DNA from 3 places in the Streptomyces sp. NPDC049813 genome. Region 1 is predicted to be linked to each of the others. Evidence: riboswitches for the same ligand, from Rfam matches in the RefSeq annotation. Region 1 holds a riboswitch; each other region holds the start of a gene.

Region 1 (4,571 bases):
TATCCACGATCGGCTACCTCGTCCCCGTCTGGGGCTTGCGGCTGCGCGTCGATGCGATAGCCGACACCGGGGACCGTGGCGATGATCCACGGCGCACCGAGGCGCTTGCGCAGCGCGGAGACAGTGATCCGGACGGCATTGGTGAAGGGGTCCGCGTTCTCGTCCCACGCGCGCTCCAGCAGCTCCTCGGCGCTGACGACGCCGCCCTCGGCGGCGATGAGGACCTCGAGCACGGCGAACTGCTTGCGCGTCAGCGCGACGTACCGGCCGTCCCGGTGGACCTCGCGCCGGAACGGGTCCAGCCGCAGCCCGGCGATCTCCCGGACCGGGGGCCGGCTGTAGGCACGCCTGCGGTCGAGCGCGCGGAGCCTCAGGACGAGTTCCCGCAGTTCGAACGGTTTCGTGAGGTAGTCGTCGGCCCCGAGATGGAAACCGGACGCCTTGTCGTCGAGCCGGTCGGCCGCGGTCAGCATGAGGATCGGCATGCCGCTGCCGGAGGCGACGATGCGACGGGCGACCTCGTCACCGGACGGGCCGGGGATGTCGCGGTCGAGGACGGCGATGTCGTACCTGTTGACGCCCAGCATCTCCAGCGCCGTGTCACCGTCCCCCGCGAGATCGGCCGCGATCGCCTCCAGCCGCAGACCGTCGCGGATGGCTTCCGCCATATAGGGCTCGTCCTCGACGATCAGCACACGCATGGTCTCGATGGTACGAGTGGGCACATATCGTCCGCGTATCGAGAACCGCGTACGCGGACGACAGGGCTGTGCGGGCTGATGCCTCCGGCGGGCGGCCTACGCTGAACTCCGTCCGTACGAGCGGGGGGAAGCATGACAAGTAGGTTCACCGAGCTGACCGTTGACTGCCATGACCCGGAGCGCCTCGCGGCGTTCTGGTGCGAGGTCCTGGACTTCACGGTGATCGACCGGGGTGAGGGCAAGGTCGAGATCGGCTCCTGGGTCCCGACCGTCGAGGACGTGCGGGCCCGCCAGATGCCGCCCACCCTCGTCTTCATCCGCGTGCCCGAGGGCAAGACCGCCAAGAACCGGCTGCACCTCGATGTCAGCCCGATCGACGGCAGTACGCAGGACGAGGTGACCAGGCTGCTCGGCCTCGGCGCGACCCGGACGGACGTGGGTCAGGGCTCGGCCCGGAACTGGGTGGTCATGGCCGACCCGGAGGGCAACGAGTTCGACGTCCTGCGCACGCTGGCGCCGTAGGACCGGGACGGCCCCCTGACCGGCCTTCAGAACGTGCGGGGCGCAGGTCCCCGCGCGGGGTCGCTGTTGTCATGCGCGATACCTGGGCATTACTGTCCCCTTGCCTTGGTGTACGGGAAATCCGGTGTGGAACCGGTGCGGCCCTCGCCACTGTGATCGGGAAGTCCGGCTCCAGCCCTTCAGTGGGCGGCCACTGGGTCCTCGGACCTGGGAAGGCGGAGATCCGGGCAGTGTCACCCGTCAGCCAGGAGACCGGCCAGGGCGTTTCAACCATCCACGAGGTGCTGGAAAGGTCCGTTCAGCCATGCACATAGCCGAGGGTTTCCTGCCCCCTGCGCACGCGGTCGCCTGGGGCGTCGCGGCCGCGCCGTTCGTCGTCCACGGGGTCCGCTCACTGACCCGGGAGGTGAGGCAGAACCCGGAGAGCACGCTGCTGCTCGGCGCGTCCGGCGCCTTCACCTTCGTCCTGTCCGCACTCAAGCTGCCCTCCGTCACCGGGAGTTGCTCGCACCCCACCGGCACCGGACTCGGGGCCATCCTGTTCCGGCCGCCGATCATGACGGTCCTCGGGACGATCACCCTGCTGTTCCAGGCGCTCCTGCTGGCCCATGGCGGACTCACCACCCTGGGCGCCAACGCGTTCTCCATGGCGATCGTCGGGCCGTGGGCCGGCTACGGCAGCTACCGGCTGTTGCGCCGCTACGGCGTGCCGCTGATGGTCACCGTCTTCTTCGGGGCGTTCGTCGCGGACCTGTCGACCTACTGCGTCACGAGCGTGCAACTCGCCCTGGCCTTCCCCGACCCGAGCAGCGGATTCCTGGGCGCGCTCGGCAAGTTCGGGTCGATCTTCGCGGTCACGCAGATCCCGCTGGCCGTCAGCGAGGGGCTGCTCACCGTGCTCGTGATGCGGCTGCTCGTCCAGTCCAGCAAGGGCGAACTGACCCGCCTCGGCGTCCTCGTCACCGGCGCCCGCCCGGCCACCGCTCCCGAGGCGGTGGCCCGGTGAAGCGGAACACGAAGATCAACCTCCTGCTCCTGATCGTGGTGGCCGCGCTCGCCGTCCTGCCGCTCGCACTGGGTCTCGGCGACCACAAGAAGGAGCCCTTCGCCGGGGCCGACGCCGAGGCGGAGACGGCCATCACCGAGATCGAGCCGGACTACGAGCCGTGGTTCTCCCCGCTCTACGAGCCCCCGTCGGGGGAGATCGAGTCCGCCCTCTTCGCCCTCCAGGCGGCCCTGGGGGCAGGCGTGCTCGCGTACTACTTCGGGCTGCGCCGCGGACGCAGGCAGGGCGAGCGGCGCGCGACGGAAGGCGTCACGGCGGGCACCGCGAACGGTGACCCGGCCGAGGGGACAGCGGCCGCCACCGCGGCCGGGGACCGGAACTGAACCTCTCGTGCTGCCGATCGACGTGGCGGCGCACAGCAGTCGCTGGCGCCGCCGCCACCCCCTGGAAAAAGCCGTCCTCGGCCTCGGACTCACCGCGCTCGCCGTCACCCTGCCACCGTGGCCGGGGGCCGTCCTCGTCCTCGTCGCGGCCCTCGCGCTGCTGCTGGGCCCGGCCGGCGTGGCCGCCCGCAAGGTGTGGCGGGCCTGGCGCGTCCCGCTGGGTTTCTGCCTCACCGGCGCCGCCACCCTGACCGTGCGGATCGGCGGCCCGGGGGCGTTCGTCGCGCTCGCCCCGCACGGGTGGGAGCGCGCGGCGGACGTCCTGCTGCGTTCCTGCGCCGCCTCGCTGGGGGTGCTGTTGTTCGCCTTCACCACCCCCGTGACCGACGTCCTGACCTGGCTGTCGCGGCTGGGCGTGCCCGCGCCGGTCGTGGACGTGGCGCTGGTGATGTACCGGATGATCTTCCTGCTGCTCGCGTCGGTCCGCAGCATCCGCGAGGCCCAGGCCGCGCGGCTCGGCCACGCCACCCGCGCGGCCGCCTTCCGCTCCCTGGCGGGGCTGGGCGGCGTCGCCTTCGTCAAGGCGTTCGACCGTGCGGGACGCATGCAGCAGGGCCTTGCGGGCCGCGGCTACGACGGCACCCTGCGCGTGCTGACCGCCGACACCCCTGTCTCCCCCCGCTTCGTGGCCGGGGCGCTGGGACTGCTCACCGCGCTGGCGGTCCTCACGTACGTACTCGAAAGGCTGCTCCGATGAACGATGACGCCCTGGTGGCCTTGCGCGGGGCGTCGTACGCCTACGAGGACGGTCCCCTCGTGCTCAGCGACCTCGACTTCGCGATCCGTCCCGGACGCGCCCTGGCCCTCCTCGGCAGGAACGGCAGCGGCAAGACCACCCTGATGCGGCTGCTGAGCGGAGGGCTGCGTCCCCGGACCGGGCACCTCGCTCTCGACGGAGTGCCGGTGACCTACGACCGGGCCGGCCTGACCCGCCTGCGGACCACGGTGCAGCTGGTGTTGCAGGACCCGGACGATCAGCTCTTCGCGGCCTCGGTCGCGGAGGACGTCTCCTTCGGGCCGGTCAACCTGGGGCTGCCCCGCGACGAGGTCGCCGGGCGCGTCGCGTGGGCGCTGGCCGCGCTCGCCATCAGCGACCTCGCGGACCGGCCCACCCACCTGCTCTCCTTCGGCCAGCGCAAGCGGGCCGCCATCGCGGGAGCCGTCGCCCTGCGCCCCCGTGTCCTGATCCTCGACGAGCCCACGGCCGGCCTCGACCCCGAAGGGCAGGAGCGTCTGCTGGACACCCTCGCCGGGCTCCGCGCGGACGGCACCACCGTCGTGATGGCCACCCACGACGTGGACCTGGCGCTGCGCTGGGCCGACGACGTCGCCCTGCTCACCCCGTCCGGCCCGCACCTGGGCCCGGCCGCCGCCACGCTCGCCCGCGCGGACCTCCTCGCGCAGGCGGGACTCCGGCCCGCCTGGGGGATCGCCGCCGGGCGGCTCCTGCGCGCACAGCGGCTGATCGAGGACGACGCGCGGGGGCCACGCACGGCGGCGGAACTCGACGCGTACGCCGCGGCCTTACGAGGCGGGGAGGCCGCCGGCTGAGCGGGTCCCCGGGCCGCGCCGTACGCGACGCGACTCCGCCCGCGCCTGGCCGAAGCCGGGCCGCCTCCGGGGGCGGTCCGCCGCACTCGCTTGTTGCACATATATTGCAACTGCGGAGTATGTGCAGAAGGAGGCCGTGGTGAGCGGACCGGTGGTGCTGGGAATCGAGTCGTCGTGCGACGAGACCGGCGCGGGAATCGTGCAGGACGGAAGGCTGCTGGCCCACGTGGTGGCGTCGAGCATGGACGAGCACGCGCGGTTCGGCGGTGTCGTGCCCGAGATCGCCTCGCGCGCCCACCTCCAGGCGTTCCGGCCGGTCGTCCGGCAGGCGCTGGCCGAGGCCGGACT
Region 2 (4,571 bases), on a different contig from region 1:
CTGCCGGGCCTGCTGCGACGGGTGATGCGCTTCATCCCGCTCGTCGCGCCCGTCCTGTTGTGGAGCGTGCCGTGCTGGGTCCTGTTCCACGCCGGTCAGCACTGGTCCACGCCCGTCACGCTGACCGGCACCGTGCTGTGCGGACTCGCCCTGATCACCATGCCGTTCGCCATGATGCGCGGCCACGGCCGGCGCCAGCAGGACCGGGCGGCGATCGTCGGGGACACGCTGCTCGGCGTGGGCTGGGTGGTGTTCACCTGGTCCGTCGTCCTCGGCGTCCTGTTGCGGCTCGCCCTGGCCGTGGGCGGCGTCGGGACGGGCCAGGACCGGGCCCGCGCCGTGACATGGGCGATCCTCGGTGTGGCGGCCGTGCTGCTCGTCTGGGGGTACGCCGAGGCCCGCCGGGTGCCGCGGGTGCGCCACCTGGAGGTGCGGCTGCCGCGCCTGGGAGCCGGGTTGGACGGCACGCGCGTCGCCCTGATCACGGACACGCACTACGGCCCGCTCGACCGCGCCCGCTGGTCCGCGCGGGTCTGCGAGCGGGTGAACTCCCTGGAGGCCGACCTGGTCTGCCACACCGGCGACATCGCCGACGGTACGGCCGGCCGCCGCCGCCCCCAGGCCGCCCCGCTCGGGACCGTCCGGGCCTCCCGGGCCCGGGTCTACGTCACCGGCAACCACGAGTACTACAGCGAGGCCCAGGGCTGGGTCGACCTCATGGACGAGCTGGGCTGGGAGCCGCTGCGCAACCGCCATCTGCTGCTGGAACGCGGTGGTGACACCCTCGTGGTCGCCGGTGTGGACGACGTCACCGCCGAGTCGTCCGGGCTGGCCGGACACGGCGCGCATCTGGCCGGGGCCCTGCAAGGCGCCGATCCCGAGCTGCCCGTGCTGCTCCTGGCGCACCAGCCCACGTTCGTCGACCGGGCCGCAGCCGGTGGCGTCGATCTCCAGCTGTCCGGCCACACGCACGGCGGCCAGATCTGGCCCTTCCACTACCTGGTCCGCCTCGACCAGCCGGCTCTCGCGGGCCTCAGCCGGCACGGCGCCCGCACCCTCCTCTACACCAGCCGCGGCACCGGTTTCTGGGGTCCGCCGTTCCGCGTCTTCGCACCCAGCGAGATCACTCTGCTCGTGCTCCGCTCACCGCAGCGGTCCGGCTGAGCCGCTCACGGTCGTCCCGCACGGTTCCGGCCCCGCGACGGGCCGGGCCCGGCCTCCCCGTTCCGCCACCCCGCCTCGGGATCAGCGCTGAGCCCGACCCGGCCGGTCCGCCTTCTCCTGCGCGTCGAGCAGTTCCTCTCCTTGTTCGAGCCCCCAGCTCCCGAGTGCCGCCAACGTGCCCTCGACCAGACTGCGTCCCCCTCCGGGTTTCATCCCGGCGCGGCGGTGCCGGGCGTGCCCGCGCTGCCCGTGTCCGGGGCGGAGTGACGGGGTGCCGGCTGCGGTCCGTCCGGAAGCAGCGGCGTCCCTTGCGTGGCTCATCTCACAATCCGGATCCTGGACGGTGCGGGTGTCGGCCGGCGCCGCCTCGTAGGGTGGCGTCCGCAGTCGGTTCGTCCTGTCCGCCAGGCAGGGCGTCGCAAGAGGGAACCCGGTGGGAATCCGGGACTGCCCCGCAGCGGTGAGCGAGAACGACCGCCGTCATACGCACTGGCCCCCGAGACAGGGGGCTGGGAAGCGACGGCCAGTAGGTGTCCCGTCCGGTCCGGACGGACGTGCTCGCGAGTCCGAAGACCTGCCGACTGCCCGTGTGCGTACGACGCGTACGCGGACATCCCGGTGACCTCGTGGGCGGGTCGGCGTACACATGCGGCGGACGACCGTGCCTCGGCGCGGGCAGCCCGCGGTGTGTGACTCCTTCGTGCGTGCGGGTCCCCGGGATCCCAGGGATACGTCTCTCGAAGGAGATCTCCGTGACCACGAAGACCGCCGCTGCCGCCGCGACGGCGCGGGCCACCGTGTACGGCTACCCCCGCCAGGGCCACGACCGCGAGCTGAAGAAGGCGATCGAGGGGTACTGGAAGGGCCGCGTGAGCGCCGCCGCCCTCCGCTCCACCGCCGCGGACCTGCGCCGCACGAACTGGCGGGAACTCGCCGCCGCGGGCCTCGGTGAGGTGCCCACCGGCGACTTCTCGTACTACGACCACGTCCTGGACACGAGCGTCATGGTCGGGGCCGTCCCGGCGCGGCACCGCGAGGCCGTCGACGCGGACGCCCTCGACGGGTACTTCGCCATGGCCCGCGGCACCCAGGACGTCGCGCCGCTGGAGATGACCAAGTGGTTCGACACCAACTACCACTATCTGGTGCCGGAGTTGGGGCCGGACACGGTGTTCACCGCCGACTCCGCCAAGCAGGTCACGGAGCTGGCGGAGGCCCTCACCTTGGGGCTGGCCGCCCGCCCCGTCCTCGTCGGTCCGGTGACCTACCTCCTGCTCGCCAAGCCCGCGCCCGGTGTCGCCGCCGGCTTCGATCCGCTGACCCTGCTGGACCGGCTGCTGCCGGTGTACGCCGAGGTGCTGGCCGACCTCCGCGCGGCGGGCGCCGAATGGGTGCAGCTCGACGAGCCCGCCCTGGTCCAGGACCGCACCCCGGCGGAGCTGAACGCCGCCGCCCGCGCCTACCGCGACCTCGGCGCCCGCACCGACCGGCCCAAACTGCTGGTGGCCTCCTACTTCGACCGGCTCGGCGCGGCCCTGCCGGTGCTGGCCAAGGCGCCGGTCGACGGCCTCGCCCTCGACTTCACGGGCGCCGCCGCCGCGAACCTGGACGCCCTGGCGGCCATCGGCGGGCTGCCCGGAAAGCGACTGGTCGCCGGGGTCGTCGACGGCCGCAACGTGTGGGTCGACGACCTCGCCGGGTCCCTGGCCACGCTCGGCACCCTGCTCGGCCTCGCGGACCGCGTCGACGTCGCGGCGTCCTGCTCGCTGCTGCACGTCCCGCTGGACACGGCGCCGGAACGCGACATCGACCCGCAGATCCTGCGGTGGCTCGCCTTCGCCCGGCAGAAGACCGCCGAAGTGGCCACCCTCGCCCGGGGGCTCGCCCAGGGCACGGACAGCATCAGGGCGGAACTGGCCGCCAACAAGGCGGATCTGGCCTCGCGGGCCGCCTCTCCCCTCACCCGCGATCCGGCCGTCCGGGCCCGCGCGGCGGCGGTGACGGACGCGGACGGCCGCCGCGCGCAGCCGTACGCCGAGCGGGCCGCCGCCCAGCGCGCCCACCTCGCGCTGCCGCTGCTGCCGACCACCACCATCGGCTCGTTCCCGCAGACCGCCGAAGTGCGGTCCGCCCGGGCCGGCCTGCGGGCCGGACGCCTGGACACCGCGGACTACGAGGCACGCATCAGGGACGAGATCCGCGACGTCGTCTCCTTCCAGGAGAAGACGGGCCTCGACGTCCTCGTGCACGGCGAGCCCGAACGCGACGACATGGTCCAGTACTTCGCGGAGCAGCTCACCGGATACCTCGCGACGCGGCACGGCTGGGTCCAGTCGTACGGCACGCGCTACGTCCGCCCGCCGGTCCTGGCCGGGGACGTCTCCCGGCCGGAGCCGATGACGGTGCGCTGGACGACGTACGCCCAGTCGCTCACGGACCGGCCGGTCAAGGGCATGCTCACCGGGCCGGTGACCATGCTCGCCTGGTCCTTCGTCCGCGACGACCAGCCGCTCGGCGACACCGCACGGCAGGTCGCCCTCGCCCTGCGCGACGAGGTCACCGACCTGGAGACGAGCGGCACGTCGGTCATCCAGGTCGACGAGCCAGCGCTGCGTGAGACGCTTCCGCTGCGCGCCGCCGACCGCGCCGCGTATCTCGCCTGGGCCACGGAGGCGTTCCGCCTCACCACCGCGGGCGTGCGGGCCCGGACGCAGATCCACACGCACATGTGTTACGCGGAGTTCGGGGACATCGTCCAGGCCATCGACGATCTCGACGCCGACGTCATCAGCCTGGAAGCGGCCCGCTCCCACATGCAGGTCGCCCATGAGCTGGCGGAGCACGGCTATCCGCGTGCGGCAGGGCCGGGTGTCTACGACATCCACTCCCCCCGCGTCCCCGGCGTGGCGGAGGCATCCGCCCTGCTGCGCACGGGACTTGAGGCCATCCCGGCCGAGCGGTTGTGGGTCAACCCCGACTGCGGCCTGAAGACCCGCGGCTGGCCCGAGACCCGTATCTCCCTGGAGAACCTCGTGGCGGCTGCGCGTGCCGTCCGCGCCGAGCTGGGCGCGGCCAGGGCCTGACGGCGGCACGGGAACGCGTCGGGCCGGGGTGCCTGCCGCCCCGGCCCGACGCGTCGTATCACACGGCGGGGTGGGTCACCGGGAAGGTGCTCGCCGTGCGGTCGCCGTCCCGGTCAGGCCGGCGGCGGCTTCGTGGCGGTGCGTCGGCCGCGGTGCCGGGGGTGGCTCTGGCGCGGCGGGCGGCTGAGGGTGATCTGCCGCATCAGCTGCTGGAAGCAGGCGAGCGCGGCCAGCGCGGGCAACGCGGCCGCTGCCGCGTCCAGCGGCCGGTGCCGGGCCTGCGCGACGCACAGCACCATGGCGACGACCGAGAACAGCAGCACG
Region 3 (4,571 bases), on a different contig from region 1:
GCGCCGCTCCGAGAGCGACTCGCTCGACGAATGGGGCCTGGGCGGCCGCTCGTTCGGCACCTGGATCACCTGGTTCCTGCTCGGCGGCGACCTCTACACGGCGTACACCTTCGTCGCCGTCCCCGCGGCGATCTACGCGGCGGGCGCGTCCGGCTTCTTCGCCGTGCCCTACACGATCCTGGTCTACCCGCTGATCTTCACGTTCCTGCCGCGCCTGTGGTCGGTCTCGCACAAGCACGGGTACGTGACCACGTCCGACTTCGTGCGCGGCCGCTTCGGCTCGAAGGGCCTGTCGCTGGCCGTCGCGATCACCGGCATCCTCGCCACGATGCCCTACATCGCACTCCAGCTGGTCGGCATCCAGGCCGTGCTCGACGTGATGGGCGTCGGCGGCGGCGAGAACACCAACTGGTTCGTCAAGGACCTGCCGCTGCTCATCGCCTTCGGCGTGCTCGCGGCCTACACCTACTCCTCGGGCCTGCGGGCCCCGGCGCTGATCGCGTTCGTCAAGGACGGCCTGATCTACCTCGTCATCCTGGTCGCCATCATCTACATCCCGATCAAGCTCGGCGGCTTCGACGACATCTTCGCCGCGGCCGGCAAGAAGTTCGAGCAGCTGAATCCGAAGACCGGGCAACCGATCGGCGCCCTCGCGCCCGGTGAGGCGGGCCACTGGACCTACGCGACCCTGGCGCTCGGCTCGGCGCTCGCGCTGTTCATGTACCCGCACTCGATCACGGCGACCCTGTCGTCCAAGAGCCGCAACGTGATCCGCCGCAACACCACGATCCTGCCGCTCTACTCGCTCATGCTGGGCCTGCTGGCGCTGCTCGGGTTCATGGCGATCGCGGCCGGGATCAAGGTGCAGAACGGCCAGCTGGCGATCCCGCAGCTCTTCGAGGACATGTTCCCCGACTGGTTCACGGGGGTCGCGTTCGCGGCCATCGGCATCGGCGCGCTGGTCCCGGCGGCGATCATGTCCATCGCCGCGGCGAACCTCTTCACGCGCAACATCTACAAGGACTTCATCAAGCCCGACGCGACCCCGGCGCAGGAGACCAAGGTCTCCAAGCTCGTCTCGCTGCTGGTGAAGGTCGGCGCGCTCGTCTTCGTCCTCACCATGGACAAGACCGTCGCCATCAACTTCCAGCTGCTCGGCGGCATCTGGATCCTGCAGTCCATGCCCGCCCTGGTCGGCGGCCTGTTCACCCGCTGGTTCCACCGGTGGGCGCTGCTCGCCGGCTGGGCGGTCGGCATGGTCTACGGCACGCTCGCCGCGTACGGGGTGGCCTCGCCCACCCAGGCGCACTTCGGCGGCTCCTCAAAGGAGATCCCCGGCATCGGGGAGATCGGCTACATCGGTCTGACGGCGTTCGTGATGAACGTGGTCGTGACCGTGGTCCTCACCTTCGTCCTGAACGCCGTGAAGGCCCCTGCGGGCGTCGACGAGACGTCCCCCGGGGACTACACCGCCGACGCCGGCGACGAGGGCGTACAGCAGGACCTGCCCGTCGTCGGGGCGGGCGGTCACTAGCCGCGGGCATGCTCGACCGACGGGCCCCTCCCACGCGGGAGGGGCCCGTCCTCGTGTTCCGGGCACCCCGGCGGGGAGGCGCTCGCGACACCGCGCCGACACAAGATATGGGGCTGCCGCGAACACCCAGCACAACATGTATGCTCGCTCTCGCTGCAGCCGCAGGGGAATCCGGTGCAAATCCGGAACTGTCCCGCAACGGTGAACGTACGCACCCATAAGGGTGTTCGCGTGAGTCCGACGACCTGTCGCAGCCCACCCGGACCGTCCGGCCCAGGTGGACAGACGTCCGGGCCTCGCGGAATGGGCCGGTGACGAAGGCGCCCCCCTGTATGCGCGCCCGAGCCACTCCTCCCCGCAGGCCTCGAGCCGAGCGAGGGAGAGCCCCCACGTGACCATCGCGCCGCCCGCCGAACCGGTTGCCGCCGCACCGGACGACGCTCCGGGCACCGCCCTGCTGCGCACCCTGACCGAGCTGACCGCCGATCTCCCCGGCACCGACGCCGGCCGGGTCGCCGCCGCCGCGCTGCGCGGCCGCAGTGCCCGCGCCGACGCGGCCGAGCTGCGCGAACTCGCCACCGAGGCCGCGGCCGGGCTGATCTCCGACGACCCGGTCTACTCCCGGCTCGCCGCCCGGCTGCTCACGCTCTCCATCGCCGCGGAGGCCGCCTCGCAGGGCGTCACCTCCTTCACCGGCTCCGTCGCGGCCGGCCACCGCGAGGGGCTGATCGCCGACCGCACCGCCGCGTTCGTGCGCACCCACGCGGCCCGGCTCGACGCGCTCGTCGACCCCGCGGCCGACGACCGGTTCGGCTACTTCGGCCTGCGCACGCTGCACAGCCGCTACCTGCTGCGCCACCCGATCACCCGGCACGTCATCGAGACCCCGCAGCACTTCATGCTGCGCGTCGCGGCGGGTCTCGCCGAGGACGACAGCGCCCACGCGCTGGACGAAGTGGCGGCCCTCTACGGCCTGATGAGCCGCCTGGACTACCTGCCCTCCTCCCCCACCCTCTTCAACTCCGGCACCCGCCACCCCCAGATGTCGAGCTGCTACCTGCTCGACTCCCCGCTGGACGAGCTGGACTCGATCTACGACCGCTACCACCAGGTGGCCCGCCTCTCCAAGCACGCCGGTGGCATCGGGCTCTCCTACTCCCGCATCCGCAGCCGGGGTTCGCTGATCCGCGGCACGAACGGGCACTCCAACGGCATCGTGCCGTTCCTGAAGACCCTCGACGCGTCGGTCGCCGCCGTGAACCAGGGCGGGCGGCGCAAGGGCGCGGCCGCGGTCTACCTGGAGACCTGGCACTCCGACATCGAGGAGTTCCTGGAGCTGCGCGACAACACCGGCGAGGACGCGCGGCGCACCCACAACCTGAACCTCGCGCACTGGATCCCCGACGAGTTCATGCGCCGCGTCGCCGACGGCGCCGACTGGTCGCTGTTCTCCCCGGCCGACGTGCCCGAGCTCGTCGACCTGTACGGCGCGGAGTTCGAGGCCGCCTACCGCCGCGCGGAGGCCGACGGCAAGGCCCTGCGGACGATCCCGGCCCGCGACCTGTACGGCCGCATGATGCGCACGCTCGCCCAGACCGGCAACGGCTGGATGACCTTCAAGGACGCCGCCAACCGCACCGCGGAGCCCGGCCACACCGTCCACTCCTCGAACCTGTGCACGGAGATCCTGGAGGTGACGGACGACGGCGAGACGGCCGTCTGCAACCTCGGCTCGGTCAACCTCGGGGCGTTCGTGGCCGACGGCACCATCGACTGGGAGCGACTCGACGAGGCCGTCCGCACCGCCGTCACCTTCCTCGACCGCGTCGTCGACATCAACTTCTACCCGACCGAGCAGGCGGGCCGCTCCAATGCCCGCTGGCGTCCGGTCGGCCTCGGCGCGATGGGCCTCCAAGACGTCTTCTTCAAGCTGCGGCTGCCCTTCGACTCCCCCGCGGCCAAGGCACTGTCCACGCGGATCCAGGAGCGGATCATGCTCGCCGCGTACGAGGCCTCCGCCGACCTCGCCGAGCGCCCCCAAGCGCCTTCGACAAGCTCCGGTGCAGGGGGGACCCCCATCGGCCCGCTGCCCGCCTGGGAGAAGACCCGCACCGCCCGCGGCGTCCTGCACCCCGACCACTACCCCGATGCCCAGGTGACCTGGCCGGAGCGGTGGGCCGCGCTGCGGGAACGTATCGCCGCCGTCGGCATGCGCAACTCGCTGCTGCTCGCCATCGCGCCGACCGCGACGATCGCCTCCATCGCGGGGGTCTACGAGTGCATCGAGCCGCAGGTCTCCAACCTGTTCAAGCGCGAGACGCTGTCCGGCGAGTTCCTCCAGGTCAACGCGTACCTGGTGGAGGACCTGAAGCGGCTCGGCGTGTGGGACGCGCAGACCCGGGAGGCGCTGCGCGAGTCCAACGGCTCGGTGCAGGGCTTCACCTGGGTGCCCGAGGAGATCCGCGCGCTGTACCGCACCGCGTGGGAGCTGCCGCAGCGCGGCCTCATCGACATGGCGGCGGCGCGCACCCCGTTCCTCGACCAGGCCCAGTCCCTGAACCTGTTCATGGAGACGCCGACCATCGGCAAGCTCTCCTCCATGTACGCGTACGCCTGGAAGTCCGGGCTGAAGACGACGTACTACCTGCGTTCGCGCCCCGCGACGCGGATCGCCCGCGCGGCGGGCCGCGCCGCCGTACCCGCCCAGACCGTGCCCGAGAGCGACGCGGTCGCCTGCTCCCTGGAAAACCCCGAGTCCTGCGAGGCCTGCCAGTAATGACGGACACCACCACCGAGAAGAACCTGCTCGACCCGGGCTTCGAGCTGACCCTGCGCCCCATGCGCTACCCGGACTTCTACGAGCGCTACCGGGACGCCATCAAGAACACCTGGACCGTGGAGGAGGTCGACCTCCACTCGGACGTCGCCGACCTCGCGAAGCTGTCGCCGGGCGAGCAGCACATGATCGGCCGGCTCGTCGCGTTCTTCGCGACCGGCGACTCGATCGTGGCGAACAACCTGGTCCTGACGCTGTACA

Evidence for each region. Region 1 has a riboswitch for cobalamin ahead of ACIBW6_RS03515 (energy-coupling factor ABC transporter permease). Riboswitches for the same ligand answer to the same signal wherever they lie in the genome.
Region 2: linked by a shared signal. The riboswitch ahead of metE (5-methyltetrahydropteroyltriglutamate--homocysteine S-methyltransferase) and the one ahead of ACIBW6_RS03515 (energy-coupling factor ABC transporter permease) in region 1 are both predicted to bind cobalamin.
Region 3: linked by a shared signal. The riboswitch ahead of ACIBW6_RS10785 (ribonucleoside-diphosphate reductase subunit alpha) and the one ahead of ACIBW6_RS03515 (energy-coupling factor ABC transporter permease) in region 1 are both predicted to bind cobalamin.

Annotation. Positions count from the first base shown of each region.
Region 1 covers NZ_JBITLI010000001.1:795,385-799,955, forward strand. The annotation lists gene ACIBW6_RS03500 (sensor histidine kinase) at 1-7, opposite strand, end outside; gene ACIBW6_RS03505 (response regulator transcription factor) at 1-701, opposite strand, end outside; gene ACIBW6_RS03510 (VOC family protein) at 834-1,223, shown strand; cobalamin riboswitch at 1,313-1,499, shown strand; gene ACIBW6_RS03515 (energy-coupling factor ABC transporter permease) at 1,528-2,229, shown strand; gene ACIBW6_RS03520 (energy-coupling factor ABC transporter substrate-binding protein) at 2,226-2,612, shown strand; gene cbiQ (cobalt ECF transporter T component CbiQ) at 2,620-3,369, shown strand; gene ACIBW6_RS03530 (energy-coupling factor ABC transporter ATP-binding protein) at 3,366-4,223, shown strand; gene tsaD (tRNA (adenosine(37)-N6)-threonylcarbamoyltransferase complex transferase subunit TsaD) at 4,375-4,571, shown strand, end outside.
Region 2 covers NZ_JBITLI010000014.1:73,352-77,922, forward strand. The annotation lists gene ACIBW6_RS26240 (metallophosphoesterase) at 1-1,164, shown strand, start outside; cobalamin riboswitch at 1,536-1,761, shown strand; gene metE (5-methyltetrahydropteroyltriglutamate--homocysteine S-methyltransferase) at 1,917-4,247, shown strand; gene ACIBW6_RS26250 (DUF2637 domain-containing protein) at 4,361-4,571, opposite strand, start outside.
Region 3 covers NZ_JBITLI010000004.1:79,118-83,688, forward strand. The annotation lists gene mctP (monocarboxylate uptake permease MctP) at 1-1,534, shown strand, start outside; cobalamin riboswitch at 1,659-1,802, shown strand; gene ACIBW6_RS10785 (ribonucleoside-diphosphate reductase subunit alpha) at 1,926-4,310, shown strand; gene ACIBW6_RS10790 (ribonucleotide-diphosphate reductase subunit beta) at 4,310-4,571, shown strand, end outside.